Regions from separate parts of the Micromonospora sp. M42 genome, predicted to be linked through region 1. Evidence: predicted binding sites of a transcription regulator. Region 1 holds the regulator's gene; the other holds the start of a gene.

Region 1 (6,919 bases):
TGGCGATGCCCTGCACCACGACGAGCCGCGGGACGGGCGCGTCCGCGTACCCCCGGCTGGTGACGCGCAGGTCGAGCGCGCCCCGGCCGACGGCGGTGACCACCGCGGCGGCGGTGCCGCCCCGGCCGTCGGCGAGCAGCAGCTCCTCACCGGCCCGCAGCCGCTGCACGGTGGCCGCGTGGTGGCCCTCCGGGCCGTCCAGCGTCAGCGTGTCACCGGTGGGCAGCGCCTCGACCAGGAACAGCGGGGCGGACACCTCAGGCGTGCCCGTTGAAGGCGTCGCGCATCCGGGAGAAGAAGCCGCCCTGCTTGGTCAGCTCGGCGACCTCCTCGCCGCGGGTCTTGGCGAAGTCGCGCAGCATCCGCTCCTGGTCGGCGTCGAGCTTGGTCGGGGTACGCACGTCCAGGTGCACGTAGAGGTCACCCCGGCCGGTGCCGCGCAGGTGCGGTACGCCCCGGGCGCGCAGCCGCAGCGTGCTGCCGGGCTGGGTGCCGGGCTTGACGTCGACGGTCTCCTCGCTGTCCAGCGTCTTGATGGTCAGCCGGGTGCCGAGCGCGGCGGCGGTCATCGGCACCGTCACCCGGCAGTGCAGGTCGTCGCCCTTGCGGGAGTAGACGTCGTGCGGCCGCTCGTGGATCTCCACGTAGAGGTCCCCGGCGGTGCCGCCGCCCGGGCCGACCTCGCCCTGCTGGGCCAGGCGGATCCGCATGCCGTCCTCGACGCCGGCCGGGATCTTGACGGTCAGCGAGCGGCGGGTACGCACCCGGCCCTCACCGGCGCAGGTCGGGCAGGCATGCGGGATGGTGGTGCCGTAGCCCTGGCAGACGGTGCACGGCCGGGCGGAGACCACCTGGCCGAGGAACGTGCGCTGCACCGACTGCACCTCGCCCCGGCCGGCGCACGCCTCGCAGGTGGCCAGGTGGGTGCCGGCGGCGGTGCCGGCGCCGGAGCAGGTGGTGCAGAGCACCGCGGTGTCGACGGTGATCGGCGCCTCGACGCCGAACGCGGTCTCGTTGAGGTCCAGTTCCAGGCGCAGGATCGCGTCCGCGCCGGGCCGGGTGCGCGGCCGGGGTCCCCGGCTGCCGCCCGCCGCGCCGCCGAAGAACGCGTCCATGATGTCCTGGAAACCGACGAACGGACCGGCGCCGCCGGGCCCGCCCGGGCCGCCCATGCCACCGCCGCCGGGGGCGAGCGGGTCGCCGCCGAGGTCGACGATCTGCCGTTTCCGGTCGTCCGAGAGGACCTCGTACGCGGCGTTGATGTCCTTGAACTTCTCCTGGGCCTCCGGGTCCGGATTGACGTCCGGGTGGTACTGCCGCGCCAGCTTGCGGTAGGCGCGCTTGATCTCGTCGTCGGAGGCTTCCCGGCTCACGCCGAGAATGCCGTAGTAGTCCCTGGCCACTGCGTTAGGTGTCCTCATGTTCGTCTCGCGTCGCTCCGGTCGTCGGCCGCAACCGGCCGTCGGCCCTGACTGGTCAGTTCTGGGCCAGCAGTTCGCCCACGTAGCGTGCCACGGCCCTCACCATGGCGATATTGCCGGGGTAGTCCATCCGGGTCGGCCCGAGCACGCCGAGCCCACCGACGATGGTGCTGCCCGGTCCGTAGCCGGTGCTGACCACCGAGGCGGCCCGCAGGTTGTCGAACTCGTTCTCGTCGCCGATCAGCACGCGGGTGGTGCTCGGCTCGGTCTCGCCGATCAGTTTGAGCAGCACTACCTCTTCTTCGAGCGCCTCCAGGATCGGCCGCAGCGAGCCCTGGAAGTCGAGCAGGCCGCCCCGGGTGAGGTTGGCCTGGCCGGCCAGCGCGAGGCGCTCCTCGTGCCGTTCCACGAGCGTCTCCAGCAGCACCGTGGACAGCGTGGTCATGGCCGGGCGCAGGTGCGGCGCGGACTCGTCCACCAGGGCCTGCACCAGCGGCGGCGTCTCGGAGAGCTGGCTGCCGACGAGCTTCTCGTTCACCAGCCGGCGCAGGTCGGTCACGTCGTCGGCGGGAACCGGGGCGGGCAGCTCGACGAGTCGCTGCTCGACCCGGCCGGTGTCGGCGATCATGACGACCATCAGCCGGGTGGTGGAGATCGGCACGAGTTCCAGGTGACGCACCTTGGACCGGGCCAGGCTCGGGTACTGCACCACGGCGACCTGCCGGGTGAGCTGGGCGAGCAGCCGGACCGTGCGGTGCACCACGTCGTCCAGGTCGACCGCGCCGACCAGGAAGCGCTCGATGGCGCGGCGCTCGGCGGGGCTGAGCGGCTTGACCCGGGAGAGCCGGTCCACGAAGAGGCGGTAGCCGCGGTCGGTGGGCACCCGGCCGGCGCTGGTGTGCGGCTGCCGGATGTAGCCCTCCTCCTCCAGCACCGCCATGTCGTTGCGCACCGTCGCCGGGGAGACGCCGAGCTGGTGCCGCTCGACCAGGGCCTTGCTGCCCACCGGCTCCTGCGTGGCGACGTAGTCCTCGACGATCGCGCGCAGCACGGCGAGTTTGCGGTCGTCGAGACCCATGTCCCCACCTCCTGACACACCTCGGCCGGGCCGGCACGCGGCATCCGCCGGGCGGCTGGCACTCGACTGTAGCGAGTGCCAGTCTACGTCGGCACCCCCACCGACGCGATGATCGCCTGACGGACCTGCGGTGCGGCCCACCACACCGCGCGGCACGCCAGGGCCGAACAGCCGGTCACGCTCGGTCTGTGTCGCCCTGGTGCGACTTGCCCGCTGGCCCTACCGTGACCTCCATGACTGAACCTCCTCGCCCTCCCGGAGCAGGGGACTCCGGCCCCCAGCCCGACCCGTCGGCGCCCTACGGCTCCGGCGAGCCGCCCACCGCTCCACTGTCCGGCGCGCCGGGCGCGGGCGGGTATCCCCCGCCCGGTGACTATCCGCCCCCGGGCGGCTACCCGCCCCCCGGTGCCCAGCCTCCGCCGGGCGGCTACCCGCCCCCTGGTGGTTACCCCCCGCCGGCCGGCGCGCCGGGCTACGGCGCCGGTGGCGGCTATCCCGGCGGTGGCGGCTACGGCCCGGCCGGGTACGCCAACAACGACGAGAAGACCTGGGCCCTGGTGGCGCACTTCGGTGGCGCCGCGGGCGTCATCATCGGTGGCGGTCTGCTCGGCTGGGTCGCCCCGCTGATCGCGATGATGACCCGCGGCCAGCAGTCGCCGACCGTACGCGCCCACGCGGTCGCGGCGCTGAACTTCCAGATCACCTGGACCATCGCCAGCGTCCTCGCCTGGGTGATCACGGTCATCACCTGCGGGATCCTGTTCTTCGTCCCGATGCTGGTCTGGCTGGTGCCGTTGATCTTCGGGATCATCGGCGGGGTCAAGGCCAACGAGGGTGTGCTCTACCGCTACCCGATGACCTACAACTTCGTGAAGTGACACCGCCGGCCGGCCGAGGGGGCGGCCGGCCGGCGCCGGTCACGGCAGCAGGTCGCGTACCACCGCGTCGGCCAGCAGCCGTCCGCGCAGCGTCAGCACCACAAGCCCCCGCGCGTACGCCCCGGCGTCGAGCAGCCCGGCGTCCCGGGCCCGCTCGGCGCCCGCCCGGCCGGGCTCGTCCAGCACGTCCAGCGGCAGCCCGGAGGCGAGCCGCACCCGCAGCATCACGTCCTCCATGTGCTGCTCGTCCGCGCTGAGCACCTCCCGGGCCAGTGCCGGCGAGGCGCCCTCGGCCAGCCGCGCCGCGTACGCGCTCGGGTGTTTGACGTTCCACCAGCGCACGCCGCCGACGTGGCTGTGCGCCCCCGGGCCCAGGCCCCACCAGTCGGCGCCGGTCCAGTAGAGCAGGTTGTGCCGGCACGCCGCCGCCGCCGAGCGGGCCCAGTTCGACACCTCGTACCAGGAGAAGCCGGCTGCGCCGAGCGCCGCCTCCGCGGCCAGGTAGCGGTCCGCCGCCACGTCGTCGGAGGGGTACGGCAGCTCGCCCCGGCGCATCCGCGCGGCCAGCCGGGTGCCGTCCTCCACGATCAGGGCGTACGCGCTGACGTGGTCCACCCCGGCGTCGACGACCTGGGCCAGCGAGGCGGCGAAGTCGTCTGCCGTCTCGCCCGGCGTGCCGTAGATCAGGTCCAGGTTCACGTGCTCGAACCCGGCGTCGCGCGCCTCCAGCGCGGCGGCGGTGGCCCGGCCCGCGCTGTGCCGCCGGTCCAACACCGCGAGCACCCCGGGTGCGGCGGACTGCATGCCCAGCGAGATCCGGGTGTAGCCGGCCGCCCGCAGCGTCTTGAGCGACTCCGGGGTCACCGACTCCGGGTTGGCCTCGGTGGTCACCTCCGCGTCGGCGGCCAGCCCCCAGACGCGGTCGATGCCGTCGAGGATCCGGGCCAGGTCGTCGGCGGGCAGCAGGGTCGGCGTGCCGCCGCCGACGAAGACGGTGTCGACCCGCTGCGGCGGCGAGTCGCCCAGCACCCGGGCGGCCAGCGCCAGCTCGGCCAGCACCGAGTCGGCGTACGTCTCCCGGCTCGCCCCGCCGCCCAGCTCGGAGGCGGTGTACGTGTTGAAGTCGCAGTAACCGCACCGGCTGGCGCAGAACGGCACGTGGACGTACACGCCGAAGCCGCGCGCGCCGACGGCGCGACGGGCGGTGGCGGGCAGCGATCCGTCGCGCGGGACGGGTTCGCCTTCTGGAAGGACGCCGGGCATGGCCACTAGTGTGCCCGGCATGACCTCTCCGGACGCTCTCGTGCGAGTCGCCACGGCCCGTGGGGTGACCACCCTCACCCTGGACAGCCCGCACAACCGCAACGCGCTCTCCACGCCCCTGATGACCCAGCTGCTGGCCGGGCTCGCCGACGCGGTCGCCGACGACGCGGTACGCGCGATCGTGCTCGACCACACCGGCCCGGTCTTCTGCTCCGGCGCCGACCTGAAGGAGACCGCCGCCGCGTACGCCAGCGGCACGGTGCCCGCCGGGATGCTCGGCGACGTGCTGGTGGCGGTGCGGGAGTGCCCGAAGCCGGTGGTCGCGAAGGTCGCCGGGCCGGCCCGGGCCGGTGGGCTGGGCCTGATCGCCGCCGCCGACCTGGCGGTCTGCGCGCAGGAGGCGACGTTCGCGTTCACCGAGGTGCGGATCGGGGTGATCCCGGCGGTGATCTCGGCGACCGTGCTGCCCCGGCTGGACCAGCGGGCCGCCGCCGAGCTGTACCTGACCGGCGACACGTTCGACGGCCGCCGCGCCGCCGAGGTCGGCCTGGTCACCGCCGCGGTGCCGGCCGGCGAGCTGGACGCCGCCGTCGAGCGTTACTGCGCCTCGCTGGTCAGGGGCGCGCCGGGGGCGCTGGCCGGGGCGAAGGAGCTGCTGCGCCGGCCCGCCGCGACTGACCTGCGGGCCGAGATCGCCGAGTTGGCGGCGCTGTCCACCGGGTACTTCCTCTCCGACGAGGGGCGTGAGGGCGTCATGGCGTTCCGGGAGAAGCGTCCCGCCGCCTGGGTGCCCGCCGGAGACTGAGGTGCGCGGCGGGGCCCGGCTGGTCACCTTCGGTGGTGGCGGGCCCCGCGCGGCGGCACGGCGCCGGTCACGTGCTGGCGGGACGGCCACTCGGCCGAGACGCGGCGGCGCGGGGCCGACGTACGCTTGGCGGACTGTCGGGACAGGGGGTGCGGGTGCGGACGCGAGCGGCGATCGTGGCATCTGGTGTTGCGGTGTGCGTACTGGCGCTGCTCGCGGTCTATGTCGTGACCAAGCAGTTCGGCGAGCACCTGCGGCTCCCCCTGGCCAGCCGGACCTGCACGGTGCAGGCCGACGGCGAGGTGGTGCTCGGCGCCGACCAGATGGCGAACGCGGCGACCATCGCGGCCATCGGCATGCAGCGCCGGATGCCCGAGCGGGCGGTGGTGGTGGCGCTGGCGACCGCGTACCAGGAGTCGCACCTGCGCAACATCGCGCACGGCGACCGCGACTCGCTCGGCCTGTTCCAGCAGCGCCCGAGCCAGGGCTGGGGCACCCCGGAGCAGGTCCAGGACCCGCGGTACGCGGCGAACAAGTTCTACGCCGCGCTGAAGAAGGTCAAGGGCTGGGAGCGGATGCGGGTCACCGACGCCGCCCAGCGGGTGCAGCGGTCGGCCTTCCCCGAGGCGTACGAGAAGTGGGCCGACGAGTCGGAGGTCCTGACCCGCGCGTTGCTCGGCCACGCGACCGGCGCGGTGGCCTGCACGGTGAGTTCGCCGCCGACGATGCGCGGGCCGGCCGCCGCCAGCGCCGTGCTGGAGAGCCTGTCGCTGGACTGGGGGCTGCCCCGGCTGGCCACGGCGACGGACCTGACCGCGCTCACCGTGCCGGCCGGCGACGACCGCAACGGCTGGCGGTACGCGCACTGGCTGGTCTCGCACGCCGACGACCACGGCGTGAAGAAGGTCCGCTTCGGCAACCTGGAGTGGACCGCCGAGCAGGGCTCCTGGGCCCGGGTGAAGGGCGACCCGGCCACCGAGGTACGCGCCGAGGTGTTCGCCGCGGCCTGACGGCCCGCCGGCTCAGCCCTTCACCGCTCCCGCCACCAGGCCGGAGACCATCCGGCGCTGCACCAGCAGGAAGAAGACGATCACCGGCAGGGTGAACAGCGTAGACGCCGCCATCACCGAGCCCCAGGCGGTGTCGTCGCGGCCGAAGAAGAACGTCATCGCCACCGGCAGCGTGTACTTCTGCTGGTCGTTGATGAAGGTCAGCGCGAAGATCAGCTCGTTCCAGGCGGTGATGAACGAGAAGATGCTGGTGGCGACCAGGCCGGGCGCGACCAGCGGGAACAGCACCTTGCGGAACGTCTGGGCCCGGCTGGCGCCGTCGATGGCGGCGGCCTCCTCCAGTTCCTTCGGCACCGCGGCGACGAAGCCGCGCAGCATCCAGACCGCGAACGGCAGCGAGAAGCCGAGGTACGTGAGGATCAGGCTGGGCAGCGTGTTGTAGAGACCGAGCCGCTGGATCATCA
Region 2 (6,919 bases), 640 kb from region 1:
CCGCGAAGGTGAGGAAGCCCTTGCGCATGTGCAGGGTCCTTTCGGAGGTGGGGGAGTGGTGATGTTTTGTTGTGTCCGGCAACGTATTCCCCGCCTCCCATGCGCCGCAAGACTGCCGAGGTCAGAAGTTTGTTGGCGGCGGTAACAATTCAGCAACGCGGTTGTCACCCGCGGGACACCGCCGGGAGAGCGCGCTCCGGGAACGCTCCCACACGTACCGTCACGAGCCCGCTCAGGTGGCGGCGATCGATGCCGTGGCCGCCCCGGTGAGCGCCACCAGATCCGTCGGCGTGAGCTGCACCTGCAATCCCCGGCGGCCCGCCGACACGTACACGGTCGGGTGCGCCAGCGCCGAGGAGTCGACGACTGTCGGTAGCCGCTTACGTTGGCCGAGCGGACTGATGCCGCCCCGCACGTACCCGGTCGCCCGCTCGGCCACCGCCCGGTCCGCCATCACCGCGCGCTTGCCGCCCACCGCGGCGGCCAGCGCCTTCAGGTCCAGCTCGCCGGTCACCGGCACCACCGCCACGGTCAGCCCGCCGTCGACCTCGGTGACCAGCGACTTGAACACCCGGTCCGGTGCCACCCCGAGCGCCGCGGCCACGAGCGCGCCGTAGTTCGGCGCGTCCGGCGAGACGTCGTACGGGTGGATGCTGTGGGCGATCTTCCGCTTGCTCAGCAACGCGATCGCCGGAGTGCCAGGGCCCGCCACGGGCTCAAGCTAACCCGCGCGCCGCGACACCGCGAGCTGGAAACGTGAGCCGGGTCAGCCGCCGACCGGAACCGGCCGGCACACGAGCACCGTGGGGTCGCCCGCCACCCGGGTCAGCACCAGGTCGGCCGCCGCCTCGCCGGACAGCCGCAGGTCACGGCGCAGCTTCTCCGGCTCCAGCGCCGACCCGCGCTTGCGGATCTCCACCCGGCCGACCCGGCGTTCCCGCAGCAGGGCGCGCAGCCGCTTCAGCGAGAACGGCAGCACGTCGGTGATCTCCAGGCAGCGGGCGAACGGGGTGGGCCGGGCCTCGTCGGCGTACAGGTAGGCGATCGACGGGTCGGCGAGCGTGGCGTCGAGGTCCGTGGCCAGCTCGGCGACCAGGTGCGCGCGCACCACCGCCGGGTCCGGGTCGTAGAGGAAGCGCCGGACCGGCCCCACCGGCGCCTCCTGCGCGCCCGTGCCGGTGAGGTGATAGGAAGGGACCCTTTTACTACCGGAGGCGTTAAGAAGGGGCCCTTCCTTCTCGCGCAGCAGGGTGGCGCGGCGCGGTACGCCGGCCAGCTCGCCGCACCAGAGCGCTGCCTCGACCAGGTCGCCGTCCACGCTCACCCACTCCGCCTCGGCGCCCGCCGGGATCAGCGCGTGGTCCAGCCCCGGCGCGACCTTCACCACTGTGCGCGGCACCCGCGCGGCGAGACCGATGACGAAGTCCCACGGCGGCGAGTAGGAGTTCGGGTCGAAGACGCGCCGCCCGGTGCCGGCCCGCCGCCGCGCCGGATCGCAGAACGCGCCGTCGACGCGGCTCACGTCGAACTCCGTGGCGTCGCCGCACTCGACTGTCACCAGATCGGCGAGCCCGGCCGCCTCGGCGTTCGCGGCGGCCATCGCGGCGGTCAGCGGGTCGGCCTCCACCGCGTACACCCGGATGCCGGCGCGGGCAGCGGCGAGCGCGTCGGCGCCCAGGCCGCAACCCAGGTCGGCCAGCGTGGTCACGCCCGCGGCGCGCAGCCGTGCGGCCCGGCGGCCGGCGACCACCCCGCGGGTGGCCTGCTCCAGCCCGGGCCGGGTGAGGAACATCCCGGCCGCCGCCGCGCCGAACTTGCCTGCTGCCCGGCGGCGCAGCTCGGCCTGGGTCAGCGCGGCGGCGGCGAGGTCGCCCGGAATCCCGGCCGAGCGCAGCGCGGCCGCCGCCGCCAGCGGGTCGCCGCCGGCCCCCCGCCCGGCCGCGGCGAGCGCCGCCGACCCCTCGGGGGTACGCAGCACGGCGAGCAGGTCGAGATCCACGCGCCCATTCTCCCGGGCCGGTTCCGGCGCGACACGGAGGGCGACGCGCGTTGGCACTCTCCTTGACGGAGTGCTAGCCGAGGAATAACCTGCGATTAGCACTCTCACCCTGAGGGTGCCAACGCCCGAGCCTCGTGCCCGGGGGTTGAGCGCCAGGCGGACCGGCACCCGCGACGACGGCCCCGCCCGGTGGCATGTGGCAGATTGACGCTGGTCGGCACGCCGGCCGGCAACGACACCAAGTACCCGGGAGGGTATGCCCGTGACTACCGCGACCAAGGTTGCGATCAAGCCGCTCGAGGACCGCATCGTGGTCCAGGCGAACGAGGCCGAGACCACCACCGCCTCGGGCATCGTGATCCCCGACACCGCCAAGGAGAAGCCGCAGGAGGGCACCGTCCTCGCTGTCGGCCCGGGCCGGATCGACGACAAGGGCAACCGCGTGCCGATCGACGTGAAGGTCGGCGACACCGTCCTCTACTCGAAGTACGGCGGCACCGAGGTCAAGTACGCCGGCGAGGAGTACCTGGTGCTCTCCGCCCGCGACGTCCTCGCGGTCATCGAGAAGTAAGCAACCGATCAGTGTCGTTGCCCCGGTCCGGCTCGCCGGGCCGGGGCAACGTCGCTTCGAAGGGATACTGATGGCGAAGATCCTCAGCTTCTCGGACGACGCCCGGCACCTGCTCGAGCACGGTGTCAACGCCCTCGCGGACGCGGTCAAGGTCACCCTCGGCCCGCGCGGGCGCAACGTCGTCCTGGACAAGAAGTTCGGTGCGCCCACGATCACCAACGACGGCGTGACCATCGCCAAGGAGATCGAGCTCACCAACCCGTACGAGAACCTCGGCGCGCAGCTGGTCAAGGAGGTGGCGACCAAGACCAACGACGTCGCCGGCGACGGGACCACCACCGCCACCGTGCTGGCCCAGGCCATGGTCCGCGAGGGCCTGCGCAACGTGGCCGCCGGCGCCAACCCGACCGGCCTGAAGCGGGGCATCGACGCGGCGGCCGCCAAGGTCTCCGAGGCGCTGCTCGGCAAGGCCGTCGAGGTCGCCGGCAAGGAGTCGATCGCGCACGTCGCGACCGTCTCCGCGCAGGACGCCGCGATCGGTGAGCTGATCGCCGAGGCGATGGAGAAGGTCGGCCGCGACGGCGTCATCACCGTCGAGGAGGGCTCCGCGCTCACCACCGAGCTGGAGGTGACCGAGGGTCTCCAGTTCGACAAGGGCTTCATCTCGCCGAACTTCGTCACCGACCTGGAGGCGCAGGAGGCGGTCCTGGAGGACCCGTACATCCTGATCACCACGCAGAAGATCTCGGCGATCGAGGAGCTGCTGCCGCTGCTGGAGAAGGTTCTCCAGAACAACAAGCCGCTGCTCATCGTCGCCGAGGACGTCGAGGGCCAGGCCCTGTCGACGCTCGTGGTCAACGCGCTGCGCAAGACCGTCAAGGTCTGCGCGGTCAAGGCCCCCGGCTTCGGCGACCGCCGCAAGGCGATGCTCCAGGACATGGCGATCCTGACCGGCGCCGAGCTGGTCGCCCCGGAGCTGGGCTACAAGCTCGACCAGGTCGGCCTGGAGGTGCTCGGCACCGCCCGCCGCGTCGTGGTCGACAAGGAGAACACCACTGTCGTCGACGGTGGCGGGCAGGCCTCCGAGGTCGCCGACCGGGTCGCCCAGATCCGCAAGGAGATCGAGGCCTCCGACTCGGAGTGGGACCGGGAGAAGCTGGCCGAGCGGCTGGCGAAGCTCTCCGGCGGCATCGCCGTGATCAAGGTCGGCGCGGCCACCGAGGTCGAGATGAAGGAGCGCAAGCACCGCATCGAGGACGCCATCGCCGCGACCAAGGCCGCGGTCGAGGAGGGCACGGTCCCGGGTGGCGGCGCCGCCCTGGCCCAGATCCTGCCGGCGCTCGACGACGACCTGGGCTTCACCGGTGACGAGAAGGTCGGCGTCTCGATCGTGCGCAAGTCGCTCGTCGAGCCGCTGCGCTGGATCGCCCAGAACGCCGGCCACGACGGCTACGTGGTGGTGCAGAAGGTCGTCGGCAAGGACTGGGGCCACGGCCTCGACGCCGCCACCGGCGAGTACGTCGACCTGGCCAAGTCCGGCATCATCGACCCGGTGAAGGTGACCCGCAACGCGGTCAGCAACGCCGCCTCGATCGCCGGCCTGCTGCTCACCACCGAGAGCCTCGTGGTGGAGAAGCCGGCCGAGCCGGAGCCGGCCGCCGGTGGCCACGGCCACTCGCACGGGCACGGCCACCAGCACGGCCCGGGCTTCTGACCCGAGGAGTACGCCCGACGTCAGGGCACACCGCCGACCCGGTGGTGTGCCCTGACGCATATGTCCTTACGGATCGCTGACGAGATTGGCAGCCGGGCCCGCGGGGCGACCAGACTGGAGCCCGTGAGCACCCTCTCCCCCCGCCGGGCGGCGTCGGCCGGTGTCGTCGCCGCCGTGGTGGCGCTCGGCGCCGCCGAACCCGTGGCGGTCCTGACCGGCCCCCGGTCCGCTCCACTCGTCGCCGTCGGCGGACTCGTCGTCGACCTGGTGCCCGAGTCGCTCAAGCAGCTCGCCATCGACGTCTTCGGCACGTACGACAAGATCGCGCTGCTGATCGGGACGGCGCTGCTGCTGGCCGTCTTCGGCGCGCTGCTGGGCCTGGGAGCGGCCCGGCGCTGGTGATCGGCCTGGCCGGCATCGCCGCGTTTCGCCGCGCTCGGTGTCGCCGCCGCGCTGACCCGGGCCGGCGCGGACGCCTTCGAACGCTGCCCTCACTGGTCAACGTTACGCGCTTATGGACAGATGTTTGGAGTCAGCCTTGGACCACTGCATTAGCACAGTACGGCATGAGCGGGTGTTCATAAAGCATGGGGTCACCTTCCATTTTGGGTTCTTCCACAGAGCTTCACCAGGAGGTCAGTTCAGAGTATTTTCATCCTGGTACAGTTTTCGGGTAGCTTAGGATGTATGGGGGACAGCGAGCCGCCGTCCGCGTCGCCCCAGCCATCCGCCCCGCCTCCGGCGGTCGCCGCGCTGGCCCGGGAGGGGGAGACGCCGGGCGGCTGGGAGCCGGTCCGGCACGACGACGCGGAGTCGCGGCGGCGGTTCCTGCGTGGCGCCGGGCTGCTCACCGGCGCGGCGGCGGTGGCCGGGCTGGGCGGGCACTGGCTGGCCGGCCGGCGCGGCGTATCGGCGGCCCGGGACGCGGTGACGCTGCCCGCCCCGGTCGCGCCCGCCCCACCGGTGCCGGCCGGAGCGGACCTGTCGCTGTCCCGGCTCGCGCCGTACGTCACGCCGAACCGGGAGTTCTACCGGATCGACACCGCGCTGGTGGTGCCGCAGGTGGACCCGGTCACCTGGCGGCTGCGCATCCACGGGCGGGTCCGCAACCCGATCGAGCTGAGCTTCGACGACCTGCTCGCCCGCCCGCTGGTCGAGCGCTACGTGACGCTCGCCTGCGTCTCCAACGAGGTGGGCGGCGACCTGATCGGCAACGCGCGCTGGCTCGGCGTACCGATCAGGGAACTGCTGGACGAGGCGGACCCGGAGGACGGCGCGGACCAGGTGGTCGGGCGCGCCGTCGACGGCTGGACGTGCGGCACGCCCACCTCGGTGCTGCGCGACGGGCGGGACGCGCTGCTCGCGGTCGGAATGAACGGCGAGCCGCTGCCGATCCAGCACGGCTTCCCGGTGCGGATGGTGGTGCCGGGCCTCTACGGGTACGTCTCCGCGTGCAAGTGGATCACCGAGCTGGAGCTGACCAGCTTCGCCGACTTCGACGCGTACTGGGTGCCGCGCGGCTGGTCAGCGCAGGGCCCGATCAAGACGCAGTCCCGGATCGACACGCCCCGGCCCCGCAGCCGTCCCGCCGCCGGTCCGGTGACCGTCGCCGGTGTGGCGTGGGCGCAGCACAGGGGCGTGCGGCGCGTCGAGGTACGTGTCGACGGCGGCCCCTGGCAGGAGGCGACGCTCGCCCCGGCGGTGTCGGCGGACACCTGGGTTCAGTGGTCCTGGCGGTGGGACGCCACACCGGGCGAGCACACGCTCCAGGTCCGGGCGACCGACAGCACCGGCGAGACCCAGACGGAACAGCGCGCCCCGGTCGCCCCGGACGGCGCGACGGGATGGCACACGGTAAGGGTCACAGTCACCTGACCCGCACCGTCGCGAGGACCGCTCTCGGTGGGGAGATGGCCTGCCCGTGCCACTGGCGGGTGCCTGCCGATCGGGTGCGCGCCGCTTGGCTCCGGCCTGAGTCCAGACTCCCGAGCGCTCACGAAAGAGATCTTGGTATGAAACGGCCCCTATAAGGGCCGTTTCATACCAAGATCTATGTGGTGTCCTAGCCTCTGGAACGCCGATCCTGGTATTCGAAACGGTAGGCGAGTCGCCCAGCGGCGGCCTTCGCCGCGCCGGGGTGCGGGGGCCAGCGGATGCCCCGGGCCACGACACGACGCCGCGCCCCGGGATCCGGGGCGCGGCGTCGGGGGTCGTGAAGCCGGTCAGGCGACCTTGCGCTGGTCCGGCACGGCGGTGTTGTGCGGGCGGCCGAGGCGCGCCTCCAGCCGGGCGATGTCCACCTTGGTCTGGCGGCGGTCGGCCAGGTCCTCCCAGCCGAGCGCGAGCAGCCGCAGCCGCTCGGACTCGCTGAACCCGCCCCAGACGCCGTACGGCTCGCGTACGGAGAGCGCGTGGGCGGCGCACTCGGCGCGTACCGGGCAGGCGCGGCAGACGGACTTGGCGCCCATCTCGCGGCGCAGCCGGGAGGAGCCGCGCTCGCCGTCCGGGTGGAAGAACTGCGCGCTGTCGCGGCCACGGCAGGCCCCGAGCCGCTGCCAGTCCCAGAGCTCGTCGATCGGTCCAGGCAGCCTACGTACGTTCGACATCAGCACCCCTCCTCCCGCGCGGCACCGCG

What was found. The regulator HrcA, encoded in region 1, represses chaperone genes, less so after heat shock. The targets are predictions, from matches to a motif close to GGTTNGCACNCTCNNNNNGAGNGTGCNAACC.
Region 2: a site for HrcA is predicted at 2,093-2,123, ahead of groES (co-chaperone GroES). Genes of this name have one in related genera too.

What each region holds. Positions count from the first base shown of each region.
Region 1 covers NZ_KK037233.1:5,791,635-5,798,553, reverse strand. The annotation lists gene MCBG_RS26780 (16S rRNA (uracil(1498)-N(3))-methyltransferase) at 1-256, opposite strand, end outside; gene dnaJ (molecular chaperone DnaJ) at 258-1,403, opposite strand; gene hrcA (heat-inducible transcriptional repressor HrcA) at 1,477-2,499, opposite strand; gene MCBG_RS32075 (DUF4870 domain-containing protein) at 2,733-3,377, shown strand; gene hemW (radical SAM family heme chaperone HemW) at 3,417-4,640, opposite strand; gene MCBG_RS26755 (enoyl-CoA hydratase-related protein) at 4,660-5,445, shown strand; gene MCBG_RS26750 (hypothetical protein) at 5,595-6,455, shown strand; gene MCBG_RS26745 (carbohydrate ABC transporter permease) at 6,468-6,919, opposite strand, start outside.
Region 2 covers NZ_KK037233.1:5,153,197-5,160,115, forward strand. The annotation lists gene MCBG_RS23825 (sugar ABC transporter substrate-binding protein) at 1-28, opposite strand, end outside; gene ybaK (Cys-tRNA(Pro) deacylase) at 233-712, opposite strand; gene MCBG_RS23835 (THUMP-like domain-containing protein) at 767-1,999, opposite strand; gene groES (co-chaperone GroES) at 2,256-2,570, shown strand; gene groL (chaperonin GroEL) at 2,641-4,284, shown strand; partial or broken gene MCBG_RS35325 (molybdopterin-dependent oxidoreductase) at 4,408-6,159, shown strand; gene MCBG_RS23855 (WhiB family transcriptional regulator) at 6,507-6,890, opposite strand.